One region of the Priestia sp. 40 genome, then DNA from elsewhere that is predicted to be linked to it. Evidence: riboswitches for the same ligand, from Rfam matches in the RefSeq annotation. Region 1 holds a riboswitch; each other region holds the start of a gene.
What was found. A riboswitch is a leader RNA that binds a small molecule or an ion and turns the genes downstream of it on or off. The one in region 1 is predicted to bind thiamine pyrophosphate.

Region 1 (5,275 bases):
ACGAAAGCGCTGATGGGATACCTACTACGAACACAAGAATCCCTGATAAAGAAGCGTAGCGAGTTCGTTTTGTCTGATCGTCTTTGGTTAAAGCAGCTACGATAATTTCCAGCAGTGAAAAAGCAGACGTAAGCGTAGCGAATAGAAATAAAATTAAAAACAGTGCTAAAAAGACGGTGCCAAACGGCATTTTCTCAAATACTGTTGGCAAGACCACAAACAAAAGTCCAGGCCCTTCAGTTGGCTTTAATCCAAACGAAAAAACGGCTGGAAAAATAGCCAAGCCTGCCAGCAGCGAAACAAACAAGTTTAAAATAGCAATGGTGCCTGCTGAACGCGTCAAGCTTACTTTTTTCCCTAAATAAGAGCTATATGTCACCATGCAGGATAATCCCACGCAAAGCGAGAAAAACGACTGGCCAAGCGCATAGAGAACAGATGACCCTGTAATGGCTGAAAAATCCGGTTTTAAAAAGAACTTTACTCCGTCCATAGCTCCGTCCAATGTTAAAGAGCGCACAACAATAATGATAAAACAGATAAATAACAGCGGCATCATATATTTATTAGCACGCTCTATTCCTTTTTGTACGCCTTTTGAAATAACAAACACTGTAATTAATAAAAACAGCGCCTGTGCACCTAATACTACATAAGGTTGACTAATGACAGCATTAAATAGCGGGCCATACTCTTTTCCGCTTAGCATGCCGGTTACGCTCATAATCGTATATAAAATCACCCAGCCGCCAACGACGCTGTAAAAGGAAAGCAATACGACACAGCTGACTACTCCCAGCCTGCCAATCCATACCCAAGCGGACTTCGGGGCAATTGCCTTATAAGCACTAATTGCTTCTTTTCCCGTATGTCTTCCAATGATAAATTCTGCCAGCAGAAGCGGCAATCCAATAAAAATTGTAAATAAAATAAACAACGCAAAAAATGCTCCACCGCCACTGGTTCCCGTTACGTATGGAAATTTCCATATCGCTCCTAGACCAATTGCTGCCCCAGCAGATGCTAAAATAAAACCGAGGCGTGAAGACCACTGATTTCCTTTACTCATATAATGTTACTCTCTCCTCTTCTAAACTCAAAACTCACCTGATTAGTACTGTACCATAAATGCAGAAGAAAATCATTCCCGTTTTACTTTTTTGTATAAAATGATATTTATATAAAAAAATGAAGAAGCAGCGGCTTCTTCATTTTAGGTTCGATCTTTTTATTCAACAATTATTCTCTGTACGATGACTCATCTCCACGGTAGGCTTCCTGATTTGATATTTCTTCAATATGCATATGCCCTTCTCTTTCTAACCGAAGAACCGTACGCTCTGCATCTTCATAACTCTCGCAGGTCACTTGTTTATACTCCATAGTATCTTTATCTGTGTAAGCGACTATATATGTTTCCATTTTAACTCCTCCTATATAACCTATATGTAACGTATGTTGCCTTTTTCATTTATTTCTAAACATATAGGCTCCAAACCAAGAGCCTAGCATACTATAATAACGGGACTTCAATTTAAAAAAGTTGAATTTTTCATTACGCACCGATGCAACATGGAGGTTACACTTATGACATTTATTTTATCATTCGTACCAATTGTTGTTCCGTTTGGTATTTTAATTAGCTTAATTGCTTTTACAGCTGCTTTTTTACAATCAAAAGAGCATCATAAAAAGCTCTAGCTTATATAGGCTAGAGCTTCTTTTTACAAACGTCTATAGCGCTTAATCAATCCTACAATAATAGCAATTGCTAATAAAACAACTGAAATAATGACCGTGATTACAATGGACTGATTTCCACTTTGTTTTACCGCAATGGCAATATAAGCCCAAACAAAAACAAGCGGATAAACAGCGTCTCGGTTTTTTAATGTGAATGTAATGCCAAGCACGGCCCCTACTAGCAGCATAATAATCGTCCAGGCTAACTCGTTTAAGCCAAGCAAATGTTCTATTCCATTCGCTTGAAATACGACAAACACATTAACAATAGTCGCAACGGAAATCCAGCCAAGATAAAGGGAAATCGGCAGACGCATGAACCATGTTGTCATCCGAGAATGCTGAATGATGGAATACACAACCATTAATGTACCCAAAATAAAGAACATAACTAAAAGTGATAACTTATAGTAATCGTTTTGGAAAATAAAAATCCATGCACTGTTCAACAAACAGTTTAGGAAAAACCAAATGCCTATACGTGCGTATATCTCCTTTTGATCTTCTCTTGCAAAAAATTGACGTATAACCCAAATGGTTAATAATAAATAAATAACGCCCCAGATAGCAAAGGCATAACCGGCTGGTGTAAACAACGTAGGAACTTGTGCAGAAGCCTCTGCCGTTGTTTTTCCTCCTATTGGAATAGCATTTGCTAAATAATTCACAAGTAGTGTAATAGCCAAACCTACTACATTTAATACGGCATACAAACGAAATTTTGCCATTTTATTCTCTCCTTTCTTCTATTTATAGGGGGAAATGTTTTGGAGACCAAAACGGCTCTTCCCTTCATTAATACCTCTTCTCCCCTAAAAATATGCATTTTTACACAAAAATGATTAAAAACAGCTTAAAGAAGCTGCCTCTTTAAGGGATAAAAAACAGTTTGCTTCCAAGTTTTAATATCACTTTTCATTTTTCAGAATATATGGTAAGTTAAACATAGATTAACAGGAAGTCCACTAGGGGTGCCCATCGGCTGAGACAAGTTTTCTTGATCCCTTTGAACCTGATCTGGCTCATACCAGCGTAGGAAAGTGGCAATGTTCAGTTTCTTACTGTCCTTTGCCACTCCGCTTATAAACGGAGTGTTTTTTATTTCCTTTATGTGCTTGTTTGTGACTTCCTCATATTAAAGGAGGATTTTGATGTCATTTTCATCTCAATTAAGACAAGAAGCAAACTATATTTACGAAGCAATTTTTAACCATCCTTTTATTAAAGGAATTGCTGAAGGAAACGTGCCAAAAGAAGCGCTTATTCACTACGTTTCTCAAGACTATGAATACTTAACAGCATTTGTCCGCATTTACGGCGCTGCTTTAACAAAATGCCGCACGCGCACCGAAATGGAAGCCTTTAATGCCGGCATTTCTACGGTGTTACATAGTGAAGTCCACCCTCACAATAATTTTTGTGAAGTAGCAGGCGTACGCTATGAAGACCTTCACACTGAGACGCTTTCACCGACGGCTAGTCACTACATCAATCATATGATGAGCGTTGCGCATACAGGCAGCTTAGCGGAAATCATTGCCGTGCTCCTTCCATGCCCGTGGACGTACGTTGAAATTGGCCAGCGCATTACAGAGCAAGTAAATCCATCTCCTTCTCATCCTTTTTATGAATGGATTCAGTTTTATAATAATGAAGAAATGAATGGCACAACACAATGGTTTTGCAACAAGCTTGATGAACTTGCAGAGCAAGCGACTGAAGAAGAACGTAACCGTATGAAAGATCACTTCATCAAAAGCTGTGAACTCGAGTATTTATTTTGGGAAATGGCATATACCCAAGAAAAATGGCCGCTTTCTCAGCTTTCACTTTCAAAATAACAAAAGAGCCTCCTATCAGGAGGCTCTTTTATTTCAATAATTTTTTAATCATTTTCAAGCTTTGTTTTTCCGAAGGATAGCGGAATGACAAATCAAACTTGGTTGTTTGAGACAGCATGCTTTTAAAATGAGAAAATGTCCGGAAGCTGTCTTCTCCATGATATTGACCCGTACCGCTTTCTCCTACTCCGCCAAAGGGTAAATACGGCGTAGCGATATGCATAAGCGTATCATTTATACAGCCTCCTCCAAATGAAAGACGCTCCGTTATGACGTTTTGCACATCTTCACTTTCTGTAAATAAGTAAAGAGCTAACGGCTTAGCTTTTTCTTGGACTTTGTGAACGACTTCGTCTAGCGTTTCGTATTCAATTAAAGGAAGAATTGGTCCAAAGATTTCTTCTTGCATAACGTCCGAATTCCAGCTCACTTCACTTAACACCGTAGGCTCTATTGTTAACCTGTCCTTCTGATATCCGCCTCCAACTATAGCATTTCCGTCTTTTAAAAACTCAACTAGCCGAGTAAAATGGCGCTCACTGACAATACGGCCGTAGCGGTCGCTTTCAAGTGGATTACTACCGTAAAATTGATAAATTGCTTCGCGAAGTTTCTCTACCAGCTGCGCTTTCACTTTTTTATGCACGAGCAAATAATCAGGAGCAACACACGTTTGGCCTGCATTCATTCCTTTGCCAAACATAATTCGTTTCGCTGCAAGATCTAGGTTTGCATCTTCATGTACAATGCACGGACTTTTCCCACCTAGCTCAAGCGTGACTGGAATAAGCTGCTTCCCTGCTTCTTGCATAATAATTTTCCCTACATTTACACTTCCCGTAAAGAAAATATAATCAAGGGGCTGTTTTAAAAGCAGGCTTGTCGTGTCTACAGCGCCTTCAATCACCGTCACAAATGCTGGATCAAAAGCCTCAGCTAGTAATTCTTGTATAACGCGAGATACGCTAGGCGTTAATTCAGAAGGTTTGATAATCGCCGTGTTTCCAGCGGCAATCGCTCCTACTAAAGGAGACAGCGCTAATTGAAACGGATAGTTCCACGGGGCAATAATTAACGCGACTCCATACGGTTCAGGAACAATTTTCCCTTTAGAGCCCACATGTGTTAAAGCGGTTTTTACTTTTTTAGGCTTCATCCATTTTGCTAAATGCTTAAGCGTAAATCGAATCTCCTCTAGTAAAATTCCAATTTCCGACGTGTACGCCTCTACTTCAGATTTATTTAAGTCTTGTTTTAACGCATCCATAATTCTCTGCTCGTTTTGTTTGACTACGTCTCTGAGCTTATTCAGCGCTTGAATGCGGCTGCTGATGCTCTTTGTCTTTTGCGCATAGAAATATTGCTTTTGTGTGGAGACAATATGCTCAATGACCGTTTCATCTGTGATATAGAATTGCTCGTATTTCATCTCTTTCATCTCCCTATAAACATTCGGCTTCAACTGTAGCAAGCAAGCTTTTTAATAGCTCAACTGCCTCGTTTAAAGCTAATGAATAATATCTCTGCGTCCCTTTTTGCTCAATTTTTACAAGCTTTTGATCGCGTAAAATTTTTAAATGATGAGAAATTGCCGGTCGTGATAAAGTAGACTCGTTTGCAATCTCATTAACGGTTAAGGGCTCTTTTTCGGCGAGCAGCAAAATAATGTCTTGTCTTGCTGAATCACTTAG
Region 2 (5,275 bases), on a different contig from region 1:
AAAATGCGATAAAGCAATAGCAACGGGAGGATCTTCTGCGCTGAAAATAGTTGAAGCCTGCATGCATGACGCTCGAGCTCTTTCTTGAAACAGCTGCGGATTCCACTCCTCCTCTGGCTGTACAGGTATTTCTATAATCGGAATGTTTTTCAGCGGCAGTTTTTTAGACTTAATGTATACGGTTGATCCGCTAACTTCTGTATTTTGCATGCCAGCCCCAATGACAGTAGCGCGCGTTGTTTCAGCGGCTTGAGATACGTGTATGGATTGAAACTGATACGCTAGCAGAGGACCAATGTCTCCATGTACAGCCACTTCCCTCACTGTTTTCGGCTTTTGCTTCTCCATCATTGCTCCTACCCCTCCTGAAATCATAATTGTTTCTGGTTGGATAGAAGATCTTGTATGAGGAGAAACGAGCAGCGAAGAGGTTTGAATTAGTGCTCTTACATAATTCACGGTTTCTTCAGCTAGTAATTGACAGATAGACGAGAGTTTTTCAAATGTTGCTTTTTCACCTTCTCGCAGTATTAAAGAATTATTTTTTAAAAATTCAGTTAAATAAGGTGAAACGTAGGTAACAAAGCCGTCTGAATTCAGCCGAATTAATCTTCCACCTACATGCAGCGTAAACGTTTCGATCACTTTTCCGTTTTGACATAAAGCGATGTTAGCGGTGCCTCCTCCTACATCAATATTGGCAATTACTGCATTTGTTTCAGCGGAATGTTGGATTGCTCCTGATCCTTTTGCCGCCAATATTCCTTCCAAGTCAGCACCGGCTGTTGCAACAACAAAATCTCCAGCATGTTCGGCTAGATAGTGAACGATAGTTTCTGCATTTTGCTTTCTAGCAGTTTCTCCTGTGATGATCACAGCGCCCGCCTCCACTTGATCTAAGGAGATTTCTGCATTCTTGTACTCTTGTTCTAGTAGTACCGTTAATCGTTGAACATCGATTTCAACCTCGTTTAGCATAGGTGTGGTATAGATAGAACTTGCATACGTTACTTGACGATCAATAATTTGACAGCCTGGCAGCGTAAACTGATTTTGTTGATTTGCTATTAACAGCTTGCTTACAATCAGTTTTGTTGTACTTGTTCCAATATCTAAACCTATGCTCGTGATCCATTTCTGTAGCATGCTATCAATCCTTTATCTCGTTTGAATATGTTGACTATCATAAAACAGTTTTTTGAATATTTCACTAACTATGTTATCAAACCTGACACACTTTTGTGTAAAGAAAGGTGACAAATGACAAAAAAGACTAAATCTTGGTAGATTTAGTCTTTTTTCTTATGATGAATGTGATTTAGTTACAATCATTCTTGATGCCGATGGAATTAACAATGAAAGAATGACTAAGCAGGCTATTAGTGACCCTACCATTGAAATACCGTTCATTGAAAAAGAATACCACAGAGCGGACATACCTTTTGGTGCGTACGATCCCCAGAAAATAATACCAGCAATAAAGTGCCAGAAATAACGTGCGAAGCTTCCGATAATAAGGGATAAAACAATCAAAACAAAAGCTTTTGATCTGTTATTGGTAGCTAAATTTGTTTTAATAGATTGTGAAAAAATACCTCCAAAACCTATAAAAGCAAAAGCCACAATATATTCAATAAATGTTTGTAGCGCTGTTAAAATATAAGCCGTTCCTGTCGCTAACTGCAAAAGCCCCCATAATAGACCAGATAGAGCCCCGCCTTTTACTCCCCAGCGAAAGCACATAATAAAAATGGGCACCATGGAGAACGAAATACTTACAGCCGTTGCAATCTTAATGGAAGGCAAAAGGTCAAGTAGAAGTGCCAATGCTGCAAAAATAGCTATTTCAATTTTAGCCTGTAAAGGTAATTCTTTATTCACGTTTCTCACTCCTGTTTTTGAATCATTCATATCAAACGGTTTACACAGGAGTAAGCAAATATATGCTACTATTCCCACATTCCTACGCTAGCGTTAACTAACAGGTTCTAAGGGTCTGAACATTTCGTTCACTCTCAGCACGGCGGCTCCCCCTGTGGTACGTTTGGATATTTATGTAGTATAAAGACAATGTATATTATACCATATGTAACAAAATAGATTCGAGAGATTTCAAAGATGTTTCTATTTTCTGAATCTATTTTTTATAATGACAATCGTTTTAGTATTTGTTATACTTCTTTTATGTCAATTGAATATAAAAAACCCTCATCCTAATCGATGAGGTAGAGGTCGCAGTTTTTAATAGTAAAGTAACGGAAATGCAGAGAACATTGAGGATGTTGCTTGAAAGGAAAAATTGCCGAAGTTTAGATCACTTCTCGGTTGATTTAAGCTGGGGCTGTCTCCGAACAGGAACAGAACTGTCACATCATGCGAGTGATGTGAAGAGCTATCTTCACGGAAGGTTGACGCGGTTTTCAGATTTAAAAGCGCGCACATATACTGCGGGCTTTTTTTATGTTATCCCGTCTCTTTCCGTACATTCGAAAGGAGTATTTATCTATGCAAGAGCAGCAAGAATTAAAACGTGGGTTGAAATCTCGCCACTTAACGATGATTTCATTAGGAGGAGCCATCGGAACCGGCTTATTCCTAGCAAGTGGTGGAGCAATTCACACAGCAGGACCTGGGGGAGCGCTTTTAGCTTACGCTATCATTGGCGTCATGGTTTACTTTTTGATGACCAGCCTAGCAGAGCTCGCAGCTTATATGCCTGAAGCTGGTTCATTTAGTACGTATGCGTCTCGTTTTGTAGATCCATCCTTTGGTTTCGCTCTCGGCTGGAACTACTGGTATAACTGGGCTATTACGATTGCAGCTGAATTATCCGCTGGAGCCCTTATTATGAAATTTTGGTTCCCAAACTCTTCTTCCATTTTATGGAGTGCCCTGTTTTTATTAATTATGTTTGGGCTTAACTACCTTTCTGTAAAAGGATTTGGTGAATCTGAATTTTGGTTTTCGTTAATTAAAGTAGTAACGGTTATCATCTTTTTAGTTATTGGTATTATGATGATTTTTGGTATCTTTAACAATGAAGCACCAGGTTTTAAAAACTTCACGCTTGGTGATGGACCGATTCACGGTGGATTCTTTACTGTACTAGGTATTTTTATGGCTGCTGGTTTTTCATTCCAAGGAACAGAGTTGCTTGGAGTCGCAGCTGGAGAAAGTGAAGATCCGGAAAAAACGGTTCCTCGCGCAGTTAAACAAGTCTTCTGGCGCATCTTGTTATTTTATATTTTAGCTATTTTTGTTATTGGAATGCTTATTCCATACACAGCGGATTCATTAGCAAGTGATGATGTGCGGGTAAGTCCGTTTACTCTAATATTCGAACGAGCAGGTCTGGCGTTTGCAGCATCAGCTATCAATGCCGTTATTTTAACAGCCGTTTTATCTGCTGGTAACTCAGGTATGTATGCTTCTACGCGTATGCTATGGAACTTAGCGAAAGATGGAAAAGCACCAAGGTTCTTAGCAAAAGTGAATAAACGAGGCGTTCCGGTTAATGCCTTAATCGCAACGGCACTTGTCGGTACACTTGCATTTGGTGCTTCATTTTTTGGAGACGGTGCGGTATACACATGGTTACTTAATGCTTCTGGTATGTCTGGTTTTATTGCTTGGTTAGGAATTGCAATCAGCCACTATCGTTTTAGAAGAGCATTTGTTGCCCAAGGTCATGATTTGAGTGAACTTCCATATCATGCAAAACTTTTCCCGTTTGGTCCTATCTTTGCCTTTATTTTATGTGCTGTTGTTATTTTAGGTCAAAACTATTCGGCGTTTATGGGTGATTCGATTGACTGGTACGGTGTACTTGTTTCTTATATCGGACTTCCTTTATTCTTAATTGTTTGGTTAGGATACAAATGGACGAAAAAGTCAAAACTTATTCCGTTAAAAGAATGCCAAGTAACAGTGAAAAAATACGAATAAAAAAAGCTCTCTATTCTTTTGAATAGAGAGCTTTTTTTATGTGATCTGATCAGCAAAATGTAGAGATATATAGGCGGGCTGTTTTTTCATAACAAGCATATAACCTTTGAGGGGACGATTGCAGTAATCAGCAGCTTCTATATAATAAATATGCTGAATTAACCTGCTTAAATAGGTTACAAAAGATGGAAGTTGATGAGTAGGAATGCTTTGGATGTAGTCTATGATTTCTTGCTTAGTTTGAAGGCCCGAACGAGTACATTGTAACAGGTGAAAAAGCGGATCTGCTGTTATAGTAGATAGTTCAGAATTGTGTTTGATTCTATTCAGCTGGATATGCAGTTCTTTTTTGGACCATCTTTTTGGAATAGCTCTTATATGCTGATATTGAAAATGTGTATTCATGATAGCTAACACCTTTCGTATTAAAATAATAAAATGACTTATTATTTTAATAACCTTTACACATGAAACTAAAACGTTACAATGTGTAAAGGTGTCATACATCTTATAAAATAAGCTGATAAAAAAGCACATCTTGCCACTGATCAAATTTCCAGCCTACTTCTTTAAATTCTCCGCAGAATGTAAAATTAAATTGCTCATGCATTTTGATACTGATATCATTCCCTTTTGTAATCCCTGAAATGACAACGTGATGGTTGAGTTCTTTAGCCAATTCCAAAATCCGCTTCATAAGCTGTTTTCCAATGCCATACCCCTGCTGATTTTTATCAATATAAATCGATAGCTCTACCGTTTGAATGTACGCTTCTTTATCTCGATAAGAAGAAAGCGAAGCATAGCCCGCTACTACTCCATCTTTTTCCGCGACAATAAGCGGAAAGAGTTCATTGCTAATATGATTATTAAACCAGCCCCTTCTTTGTTCTACTGTTACAGGCGTTAAGTCAAAAGTAGCAGCACTTGTTTGAACGGACTGATTATAAATTTCAACAAGCATAGGTAAATCTTCTTCTTTAGCATAACGAATGATCATATGTACAAACTCCTTATAGTATAGAATTATCTTTATTTTACTTCTTTTAATAAACATAATCTACATAAAAAACCGATGTGCGCATGCACATCAGTTATGATTTTGAGCATATTGAAAGGTTTGAAGAACTTGAAGTGTCTCTTTTGTAGAAACGACCGTTGCAAACTCTCCGTGCAAAGAAGACAGTGCGAATGTATGTACATCTTCTGCAGGAAGCCTTGTTTTTCCATCGTAGGACATACAATCAAAACAAGCCGTTGCATCGTTCACAACGTACGTCCTGTACCCTAGATTTCCAGCCATGCGGGCAGTCGTAGAGACGCAGTGATT
Region 3 (5,275 bases), on a different contig from region 1:
ACCATTTGTACAGCAGGACTAATAATCCCCACTGTATCACATGTTAACCCTCCAAGCGGTACAGACTCAAGCAAACAGGATAAACACGGTGTTTCACTTGGTATGATAGTATAACTAATTCCATAACTTCCGACACATGCTCCATAAATCCAAGGAATATCATATTTTTGTGATAAATCATTCATTACAAGGCGTGTGTCAAAATTATCGGTCGCATCAATCATAACATCTATCCCCTCAACAAGCTGTTCTAAAACTTGAGGGGTACCGTCTGCTACGTGCGCTTCTACTTTTACATCATGATTAATATCGTGAAGCCGTTTTTTAGCGGCAATTGCTTTTGGGATTCTTTTATCAGCATCTCTTTCACTATACAATTGCTGCCGCTGAAGGTTGCTCCACTCTACATAGTCCCGGTCAATGAGCGTTATTTTCTTTACCCCCGCTCGCGCAAGGGCCTCGGCGTTCCCTGTTCCAAGAGCACCTGCTCCTACAATCAGAACATGCTTTTCTTGAATTTGCTGCTGTCCGCCTTTTCCAATAGGTTGAAACAGTTCTTGGCGGGAATAACGATTAATCAACCGATACTCATCCCTTCTGTTGGACTGCTTGCCGTTGCATATTGTTTCTTTTCAATACGTCCTGCTTCAAATGCTGCTCTTCCTGCTTCAATCGCTAGCTTCATAGCACGAGCCATTTTCACAGGATCTTTTGCTCCTGAAACAGCTGTATTTAATAACACACCATCTGCTCCTAGCTCCATAGCTTGAGCCGCATCTGAAGCCGTTCCAATACCTGCATCTACAATTACTGGAACAGTTGATTGTTCAATGATAAAACGCATGTTCAACGGATTAATAATACCTTGACCTGAACCGATAGGCGAAGCTCCTGGCATAATGGCATGTACGCCTAACTCCTCTAAACGACGCGCAAGTAAAACATCATCTGATGTGTAAGGTAAAACGGTAAAGCCCTCCTTTAACAGCTCTTCACTAGCTTTTAATGTTTCAACTGGATCAGGAAGCAGCGTTTTATCACATCCAATTACTTCTACTTTCACCATGTCACAAAGTCCAGAAGCTTTAGCTAATTTAGCAATACGTACCGCTTCTTCTGCAGTTTTTGCTCCAGCCGTGTTAGGTAACAGAGTGAAACGCTTCACATCAAGCGCTTCTAGTAAATTAGGCTGATTTTGATCAAAAATATCCATTCGTCTAACAGCAAATGTTAAAATTTCTGTTTCCGACTCTTCTACCGCTTGACGCTGAGTCGTAAAGTCCGGAAATTTCCCTGTTCCTAATAATAAACGTGAATTAAATGTATATTGTCCAATTTTTAACATACTCTTCATCCTCCTCCTACAAATGAAACGACTTCTAATGTATCTCCATCTTTTAAACTTGCATCACTATGTTCTTCTTTTTGTAAAATGTTCTTGTTTAGCTCAACAATTACCACTCGTTCATGCAGGTTCTGAGCCTGCAACAAGTGCTCGACCGTTTCAATTTCATCTCCAACAGTAACGTTCTTACCATTAATGATTAGATTCAATGAACTCCCTCCATTACTCTCGTTAGCTGAAATGATGTAAAAAATGAATGATTCGGCTCTTTCCCTACCAAAGCATCAGCCATAATTTTTCCAGTTGCAGCACTTAATAAAATACCGTTTCGGTAGTGGCCAAACGCCATGTGTAGATTCGCTATTTCAGGATGCTCTCCTAAATAAGGCCAGCCATCATTTGTTTGTGGACGAAGACCTGCCCATGCTTTTTCAAATGTGGCTTCTTTAATAGCCGGCAGAAGCACAGCAGCTTTATCCAGCAGAAATTGAATACCTTGTGCAGAAACGGTCTTAGTAAAATCATGCTGCAGCTTAGTTGCCCCGATTACGATTCTTCCACCAGCCTTTGGCACTAAATAAAAACCTTCATCTAAAAAAATCGTTTTAGAAAGCAGCGGCTTATGACTTTGAAGAGCAATACACTCTCCTTTTACAGGAAATACCTGACCTAAATGTTCAGAAGAAATAAAACGTTTAGCCCATGAGCCTGCTGCGATCACTACTTTTCCTCCATAAAAAGAGCCTTTAGACGTCTGTACACCTTTTACTGTTTCATTTTCCGTAATAAGAGAATGAACGTCACAGTATTCAAATACATCTGCTCCGTGATACAAGGCTCCATGAGCAAGAGCATGTGTTAACTTAGCCGGAGCTAGCTGGCCGTCTCCAGGTATTGTAATGGCTCCGTATATGTCTGGAGAGAGCCCCGGTTCTAACAACCGCGCTTCTTTTACGTCGATCCATCTTACATCTTTGTCCCATTGATGATGCTGATCGGCTTTTTTCTTTAATACGTGTGCATCTTCTTCTGTTACAGCGACTTTTAATAAGCCTTTTTGAATAAGCTCTACGTCGATTGCCGTTTTTTCTTTTAGTTCCTTCACCAGTTCAGGAAACATACTTCTGCTCTTAATAGCAAGGTCTAAAAGAGGACCTTCTTCATCAATTTCAGCTTGAGCACCTAAAATACCAGCAGCTGCACTTGAAGCTTCACAACCAATTTGATTGCGCTCAAGAATGGCTACTGACGCTCCTTGTTTTGACAAATGATAAGCGATAGAAGAGCTAATTATGCCTCCTCCGACTAACAGTACATCATAATGCTGCTTCATTTTCTCCACCTCCAGATGTCCATATATGAGAATATTGTTTGATTGCTTTAAGCGGATCTTGCGCAAGCATGACACCAGACATCACAGCTATACCGTGTGCTCCTGTTTGCAGCACCTCTTTGGCATTTACAGGTGTAATTCCACCAATCGCAATAACTGGTATCTTCACAGCGTCTACTACTTCTTTTAACGCTGCTATCCCTCGGCTTTTTAATTCTTTTTTTGAATGAGTTGAATAAATATGTCCGTATAGAATATAGTGAGCTCCATCTTTTTCAGCTTCTAGAGCTTCTTCCACAGAGTGAACTGATTTTCCGACAATAAGAGAAGGAAATGCGTCTCTAACGCACGAAACGTCTAAACTATGATAGGCAAGCTGCACCCCTTTTGCTTTTAAAGCATGCGCTACATCAACTCGGTCATTTACAATAATTTTAGAGCGACAAAATGGCAGGCTTTCTAGTAAACATTGAATCTGCTTTGCTGTTTTCTTTTTTTCTCTAATATGAATGGCACCCGCAAAAGGCACGATAGCCGTTAAAATGTCCCGAACCTCTTCAATTGGCTGCTTATCTGTTGTAATGACATGAAATTTAGGAATATCCATATGATCGAAACCTTTCCATTCAGAATAAAGAGAAATTTCAATCACTTTATCTTGTGTAGAGGGCTTTATTACATACAAAAAAACCACCCTACAACGTAGAGTGGTTAGCATGTATCGTTATGTAAACATGATCGCCACTTCCCTACGCTGGTACAAACCAGATCAGGTTCAAAGGGTCCGAAATGCATTCGTCTCAGCTTCAAAAAGCTCCCCTAGTGATTGCTATTTATTGATTTTGTTTTTGCACTTAAAATTATAACACAACTAGATGTAAATACAATATCTCTTTATGCTCTTACGGCTCTCTTCCTTTTATAGATGTATCTTTTAAGCTTCTTTACTAAGAGGCCCGGCGCACCGCACCATTCTGCTTTTTATATGGTTAGTAATCGGTATAGTCGTCAAATTCTTCTTTGTCTTTTTCCTTTTTCCGATCCCATATAAACAGCAGGAGTAACATAATAAAAGTTAGAATATAAAAACCGTAAAAAATAAATGCCGCCACAACATTTATAAATAAAAATAAAAAACCGATGATCTGACCTGCAACAGCAACAATCAACAAAATGTATTTCCAAACTTCTGCTTTTCTATCCATTCTCTACTTCTCCGTCTTTTTGTTTTTCCCTACTAGAAACGTTCTCTTTATTTAAATAAAAACGTTCCTGCCAGTAAACCCACTGTAAATAAACCAATTGTTCCAAATGCTGAAATCCCCACGTACACCAACATTTTCTGATAAGATTTTTCTCGAATTAACTGCACGGTTTCCACACTAAACGTTGAAAAAGTGGTAAAAGCCCCGAAAAAACCAATGCCGATCATTAGAAATATTGAATCATTATAAGCATGACTCGGAACCTTTCCATAATAACTACCGTAAAAAAGACCAAGTCCAAACGCACCAAGCAAGTTAACAAACAGCATTGATACTGGAAAAGGAGGATTTGAAGCTGTTTTTGTAACCTTTAATCCCAAAAGATAACGGCATATGCCTCCAGCTGCCCCCCAAGTGCCAAGCTCACTATGCTCATTTACTTCACCTCATGTACTTTTACTAAATTTTTTCCTGCCGTTTCACCGCATAGATAGCCTGCTAAAGCAAAAAGGATTCCGCCTACTAAAGAGACAATGAAATAAATGGCTCCACCCCATAAATAATGCTGAGTGAGAGAAACGAAGTCTCCTGCAAACGTTGAATACGTGGTAAAACCGCCGCATAAGCCCACGCCTAGTCCAAGCTTGATCCATTCCTTTGGCTGTTTCCACGCAAAAAATCCCGTTAATAGTCCTAATATGAAGCTACCTAATAGGTTTTCAATTACTGTTCCTATTGGATACCCCGTATATAATAAGGAAAGATTTAGAAAATAACGTGCATACGTACCAGCGATAGCACCAAAGGCAATTGAGATTAAGTTTATGGCTTTCATCATATCGCTCCGTTTCATAAATTCTTCTTTAAGTGTACCATAAGGAATTTATTTCTACCTTAACATTTAACTATATGTTTATTGCACCAAAAGTCATGAAAAAATGAAAGAGAAAATCGTCGCATGAAACTTCCTTTTTACTCCTCGGATATCCCTTAAAAATCCATTTAATCCAAATTCTAAAATCTTTCTGTATCCTTATGACAAACCGTGTATAGAAGGTATATTTCCCTTATTTTAAGTCACATTAATCGTATAAGTTTTTTTTGTTGACTTTTGCTGTGTTCTTGTTTAGTATCACAGAGTATCATTTCCTATCAGAATACTAGGGGGTTTAGAAAATGAAGAAATTTGCTGCACTTTTGTCGCTACTATTAGCTTTCACAGTTGTGCTTGCCGCATGCGGTTCTAGCTCAAAAAATGAAGCAAACAATGGAGACAATAAATCTTCACAAGAGGATTTATATAATAAAGTGAAAAAAGATGGTGTATTAACAATTGGAACTGAAGGTACATACCCTCCGTTCACTTTTCATGATGACAAACAAAAGCTAACT
Region 4 (5,275 bases), on a different contig from region 1:
TACTACAATAATAAAGAATAAAATACCAAGCGCGGATAAAATCACAATTGGTGCAAATACACCAGCTGCATCAAACTGTGTCATCATGCGACGACTGAAATATCCCAAGCCTGCTTGCGCACCTAACCATTCCCCAATGGCAGCACCTATTATACTAAAGGTAACCGCTACTTTGAGCCCTGAATAAAAATGAGGCAGTGCAGAAGGAATGTTCAACTTAAAGAAAATATCTTTTTTTGTTGCTCCCATCGTTAGCATGAGTTCTTTTAATTCTTTGTTTGTGGAACGAAGCCCGTCAAACGTGCTGACGGTAATGGGAAAAAACGTAATTAATACGGTCACAATCACTTTGCTCCAAATAGAGTAGCCAAACCACAGCACAAATACAGGAGCAATGGCAATGGTCGGAATCATTTGCGACGCAATAATAAGCGGATAAAAAGCACGCTCAATAAGCGGGCTCCAATTCATCCATACAGCCAGCATAACTCCCAGCACCACGGATATAACCAGCCCAATTACGACAATAGATAGCGTAGCTGGTAAATGTTTAAACAATAGATCCATTCGCAAATCCCAAAGCTTTGTTAAAATACCGCTGGGCGTTGGTAAAATAAACGGATAGTTTACAATGCGTGCTCCAATTTCCCAAGCAGCCAGCAAAATGAAGACTAAAATCACTGAAGCCCCGTACTTTTTCATGTGTTCACCTTCGATCTTAGCTGTTCAATTAAATAATCTTTCACGTCAAGCACACGCTGTTGATTCAAATCTTTTTGCGTTCGAGGCCTGCTAAGCGGCACTTTAACCTCTTCAAGATAACTTACCGGCTTGTCTGAAAAGATAAAAATACGATCTGACAAAAAAAGCGCTTCGTTTACATCATGAGTGATAAATAAGATGGTGTGCTTACGCTTTTGCCATTGTTCAAGCAGCCATTCCTGCATCGACAAACGCGTAATGGCATCAAGCGCACTAAAAGGCTCATCTAAAAGCAGCACGTTAGAACCGCTTAATACCGTCCGCAGAAACGAAACGCGCTGCTTCATCCCTCCGGATAAATCACTTGGAAAACGGTTTTCATACCCTTTTAGGCCAAACTCTTCAAGCAGCTGAGACACTTGCTGATGAGCACTTGCTTTTGACACATTGTGCAGCTCAAGCGGCAGCGCTGCATTGTCTAAGATTGTACGCCACGGAAGCAGCAAATCTTGCTGCGGCATGTAGCCTACTTTTCCTAGTCGCTTTTCATAAGACTGCCCGTTAATCACGATATCGCCTTCACTCTGCTGTTCAAGACCTGTAATGAGACGAAACAACGTACTTTTTCCAGATCCGCTCGCTCCAACGATACTGACAAACTCGCCTTCTTTCACGTCTAAGTTTAATGATTTTAAAATCGCTTTATCACCATTTTTGTACGTAAAACTGACGTTTTGAAAAGATAACACAGAGTTATTCATGAATTGGCCACATCGCTTCGTTATAAGCCATATCCCAGAACATATACTCAAAACGCGTCGTATTTAAGAAAATTTCTTCGAGCTTTTCTAACTCCGCTTCTGATTTGTCTTCAGTAAGTGAGTCAAATAAGTTGATACACCACGTCGCAAGTTCTCCAAATTCTTCTGAGCTGTACATTTCAATCCACTCGCGGTAAAATTCATTGCTAGCTCCAGGCTTTTCACTGAGTTCTTTTCCTATTTCCCAGTAGCTCCACATACAAGGCAAAAGAGCCGCCACTAATTCAGCTAATGTTCCGCTTTGACCAACGTGTAGCATATAGTGTGTGTATGCAAGCGTTGTAGGCGATGGCTGCGCTTTTTCTAATTCTTTTTCGCTGATTTCAAATTTCTTGGCATACTCACGGTGAAGGCTCATTTCTTCATTTAACGTAGAATCTAAAAGGCCTGCAAATTTCCCCATCGTTTGAAGATCGGTAGCTTTCATGACTCCAATTGCAAATAACTTGGCATAATCAATTAGGTAAAGGTAATCTTGAATCATGTAAAAGCGAAACTTTTCCTTTTCAAGCGTTCCGTCTCCCATTCCCTGTACGAAGGGATGATTATGATTTTGACGCCAAATAGGCTGCAGCTTTTCGTATAATCGTTCACTAAATTTCATGATGATCACTCCTTATGCGTATGCAGCCACGTATAAATGAACTGCACCATCACTTTTGTATATTGAACAAGCTGATTAATATCTAATTGTTCGTTCACAGCATGTGCATTTGCTAAATTTCCCGGACCGTAAATAGCCGCCGGAATTCCCGCATCAGCTAGCCATCCCCCGTCTGTTACGCTAGTTGACACATCAATTGGAGGCTTTTTCCCTTCCATTTGTTCATGAGTCTTTGCAAGCAGCTGCACTCCTGCATGATTTTCATCAATTTCTAATGACGGAAAGATTTCTCCTCTGTCTTCAATCATCGATGTGCCTCCCCATTCAAAGGTTGGCAGATTGTCTTTTAACCATGGATCCGCTTTTGCAATAGCTAAAATGTATTCTTCCACTTCTTTTGATACTTGGTCGTACGATTCATTGGGATAATAGTGAACGGTGATCCACAGCCTGCATTCATCTGCAATAAAAGCAGCATGTCTTCCGCCTTCGATTACTGCTGGATTAATCGTATTTGTCCCTGGCAAAAATCCTGGATAGCTCTTTGTAACAGCCCAGTGACGCTCCAATTCTTGCAGCCCTCCGATCACTTTTGCCATCTTTTCAATAGCGCTTGCGGCTAAAAGCCCTCCTCCAGCATGAATCATACTTCGGCGTGTACCGTCATGATAGGTTTTACTGCTTTTTATCGTAATCCATCCCGTGATCACTCCGCCTTGACCTTGAATATGTAAATCACTCGTATCCGCTACAAGCGCAAAGTCAGCTGTATACCCTTTCTGACAGCATTGCAGCGTACCTGCCTCTCCTACTTCTTCTCCTACAACGGATTCAAAAATCAAGTCTCCCGGCAGTTTGATTCCTGCTTCCGTTAAAAGCTGAACTGCAAACAACGCTCCTGCCAAGCCGCCTTTCATATCAGCAACTCCGCGTCCGATGATTTTATTGTCTTTCACGACAGCTTCAAACGGATCTGTTTCCCATTTTTCATTTTCTTGTACCTCAGCAACATCCATATGACCGTTAATAATCAGGCTTTGATAGTCAGCTGATTTTTGTCCTTTTAACGTACCCACTACGATGGGGTCGTTAGAATATAAGTCCCACATATCAATGGAGAAACCGCAGTTTTTAAGAAAATTCGCTACGTGCAGCTGCGCTTCACGAGAATTTCGTGCAGGAGGCGCTGGCGTTTTATACGAAACAAGCGTTGTTAATAACTGGATTAACTCTCCTTTGCGCTCCTCTACCTGTTTGACAAGCAAATCAATTGTTTCTTCCATTTATGACACCTTCCTTTACGCATAAAAAAACACTTCTTTCGCAGGAAAGAAGTGTTTTTGTTTATGTACACAAAATTATTATAACGAGTTCGTAAGGAAATCCCATACAAAACATGCATTACAATACCTCTTTCCTACGCTAGTATTACCTAGTTCAGGTTATAAGGGTTAAGACTTCTCGTCTCTCTCAGCTTCGAAAGCACCCCTAGTGGTGTTGTATCTCTATGAAATTAATCTATTATCATATGTTTACCTGTAATAGTTTTATCATAGTAAAGCGTTTTATTCAATAGAAAGGTTCATGATAGGGTAATGAAAATAGTTTCCTTTTTAGTAAAATAAAAAGCACACACCTTCTTCAAGCAGTGTGTGCTCTTTGTTTTTGTAAGATTACTAGTTAGCTATTGGCTTCTTTAAAAATACACGTTTTTTCCATTTAGACAGTAATAAGCTCAAGTTTTTGACCCGATCTCACTAACGAAAGCAGTTCATGATCTTCTTCTATCACATGCCCAATCACGTTAACATTAGCATTTGCAGGCAAATTCCTTTTAGCTATTTGAACCTCTCCTCTGTAACGTCCGTAGCCATCATTGTCCATTGTAATTGCTCCAATTCCGCGCTCGACTGTATGATATGGCGGCACTGGTTCTACAGATCGTGTATCCACCAAACGCAGAACGTCTCTTGATATATCCGGACGCACGCTGTACGTTCCCTGTATATGAGGTGAACGAATGCGTAGCGGAATAATGCGGTTTTCTTGATATTGAACTAAACGTTTTAATAAACTTGAACTGGCGTATGGATCTCCAATATAAACCTCCGTTACTCCGCATCCGTATAAATCTACTGCAGAGATAAAAGGACATCTATTACGGTCCTTCTCTCTAGTAGGAAGACCTTGATAAATAGGACCTCTCTTTTCGCCTTCTCCAGGAGTATAAGCACACACTGGAATACAAAGTTCATTGAATAAATCTGTCTGCTGTTGAAAAAACGTTTCTTCAAGCCCTGTTTCAGGCCGCGGATAAAAATTATGCCAAGCAAGCAGCTGATGATGATGAAGGCCTGCAGATAACAGCGCTTCTATTTCTTGTTTTGACAATGTACTTGCATTAAGGGCAATATAAAACTCATTCGCAAGTAAAATCGTTTCTTCTACGCTAAAGCCATCGTCTAGTCTAATACCTGATACGCCAAGTGAAGATAGAGTCATAAGGCTTTCGATACCTAAATGAACTGGTGTATCCTTGGATACATCTGCATACACGCTTATTCCACACTCTCTAGCCACATGAAGCAATTCTTTTGCCCGTTCAGCCAAATCTCCTTTTTCCTCTGGAATGTGAAGTGAAGTGAATGCGCGTGTAACGCCGCATTCACTCGCTTCTACTAATCTTTGTTTGGCATCTCTATCGTTCAAATAAAACGAAATGCCAATCATTCAAACTCCCTCGCCATTTCATCGTTAAATCCAAAGAAATAGGTACAAATAAAGCCTGCTGCGTAAGCAATAACTAATCCAAGTAAATAAAGAAGAATTTGATGCGCATGAACTAAAAACGTAAGCGGTAAACCTGATACTCCCACTGCTACAGTTGCAATATGGAAGTGCGCCTGAAACGCTCCGCCGATTCCAGCTCCAAGACAAGCGGTTAAGAATGGCCGCCCTAAAGGAAGTGTGACTCCAAAAATAAGTGGCTCTCCGATTCCGAGCAGTCCTGAAGGAAGTGCGCCTCCAATTGCTCGCTTTAAACGTTTTTTCTTTGTTTTGATATAAATAGCAAAAGCTGCACCGACCTGACCGGCTCCGCCCATTGCTAGGATAGGAAGAAGCGGATCATCTCCAATTGAATTGATAA

Region 2: linked by a shared signal. The riboswitch ahead of thiT (energy-coupled thiamine transporter ThiT) and the one ahead of tenA (thiaminase II) in region 1 are both predicted to bind thiamine pyrophosphate.
Region 3: linked by a shared signal. The riboswitch ahead of ACO1DI_RS16970 (thiamine phosphate synthase) and the one ahead of tenA (thiaminase II) in region 1 are both predicted to bind thiamine pyrophosphate.
Region 4: linked by a shared signal. The riboswitch ahead of ACO1DI_RS15235 (acetylornithine deacetylase) and the one ahead of tenA (thiaminase II) in region 1 are both predicted to bind thiamine pyrophosphate.

Annotation. Positions count from the first base shown of each region.
Region 1 is NZ_JBMPZA010000016.1:32,802-38,076, forward strand. It holds gene ACO1DI_RS18555 (sodium-dependent transporter) at 1-1,069, opposite strand, end outside; gene ACO1DI_RS18560 (hypothetical protein) at 1,240-1,422, opposite strand; gene ACO1DI_RS18565 (TspO/MBR family protein) at 1,725-2,471, opposite strand; TPP riboswitch at 2,701-2,799, shown strand; gene tenA (thiaminase II) at 2,895-3,584, shown strand; gene ACO1DI_RS18575 (aldehyde dehydrogenase) at 3,613-5,013, opposite strand; gene ACO1DI_RS18580 (ArsR/SmtB family transcription factor) at 5,027-5,275, opposite strand, start outside.
Region 2 is NZ_JBMPZA010000019.1:74,756-80,030, reverse strand. It holds gene ACO1DI_RS21975 (ethanolamine ammonia-lyase reactivating factor EutA) at 1-1,146, opposite strand, end outside; gene thiT (energy-coupled thiamine transporter ThiT) at 1,303-1,911, opposite strand; TPP riboswitch at 1,944-2,044, opposite strand; lysine riboswitch at 2,219-2,403, shown strand; gene ACO1DI_RS21965 (amino acid permease) at 2,506-3,945, shown strand; gene ACO1DI_RS21960 (hypothetical protein) at 3,982-4,350, opposite strand; gene ACO1DI_RS21955 (GNAT family N-acetyltransferase) at 4,454-4,945, opposite strand; gene ACO1DI_RS21950 (cysteine hydrolase family protein) at 5,036-5,275, opposite strand, start outside.
Region 3 is NZ_JBMPZA010000015.1:406,906-412,180, forward strand. It holds gene ACO1DI_RS16950 (thiazole biosynthesis adenylyltransferase ThiF) at 1-581, opposite strand, end outside; gene ACO1DI_RS16955 (thiazole synthase) at 578-1,345, opposite strand; gene thiS (sulfur carrier protein ThiS) at 1,351-1,554, opposite strand; gene thiO (glycine oxidase ThiO) at 1,551-2,678, opposite strand; gene ACO1DI_RS16970 (thiamine phosphate synthase) at 2,662-3,285, opposite strand; TPP riboswitch at 3,408-3,509, opposite strand; gene ACO1DI_RS16975 (hypothetical protein) at 3,668-3,883, opposite strand; gene ACO1DI_RS16980 (fluoride efflux transporter FluC) at 3,931-4,263, opposite strand; gene ACO1DI_RS16985 (fluoride efflux transporter FluC) at 4,320-4,718, opposite strand; gene ACO1DI_RS16990 (amino acid ABC transporter substrate-binding protein) at 5,060-5,275, shown strand, end outside.
Region 4 is NZ_JBMPZA010000015.1:58,086-63,360, forward strand. It holds gene ACO1DI_RS15220 (ABC transporter permease) at 1-702, opposite strand, end outside; gene ACO1DI_RS15225 (ABC transporter ATP-binding protein) at 699-1,463, opposite strand; gene tenA (thiaminase II) at 1,456-2,127, opposite strand; gene ACO1DI_RS15235 (acetylornithine deacetylase) at 2,133-3,410, opposite strand; TPP riboswitch at 3,525-3,627, opposite strand; gene ACO1DI_RS15240 (MupG family TIM beta-alpha barrel fold protein) at 3,847-4,857, opposite strand; gene ACO1DI_RS15245 (PTS transporter subunit EIIC) at 4,854-5,275, opposite strand, start outside.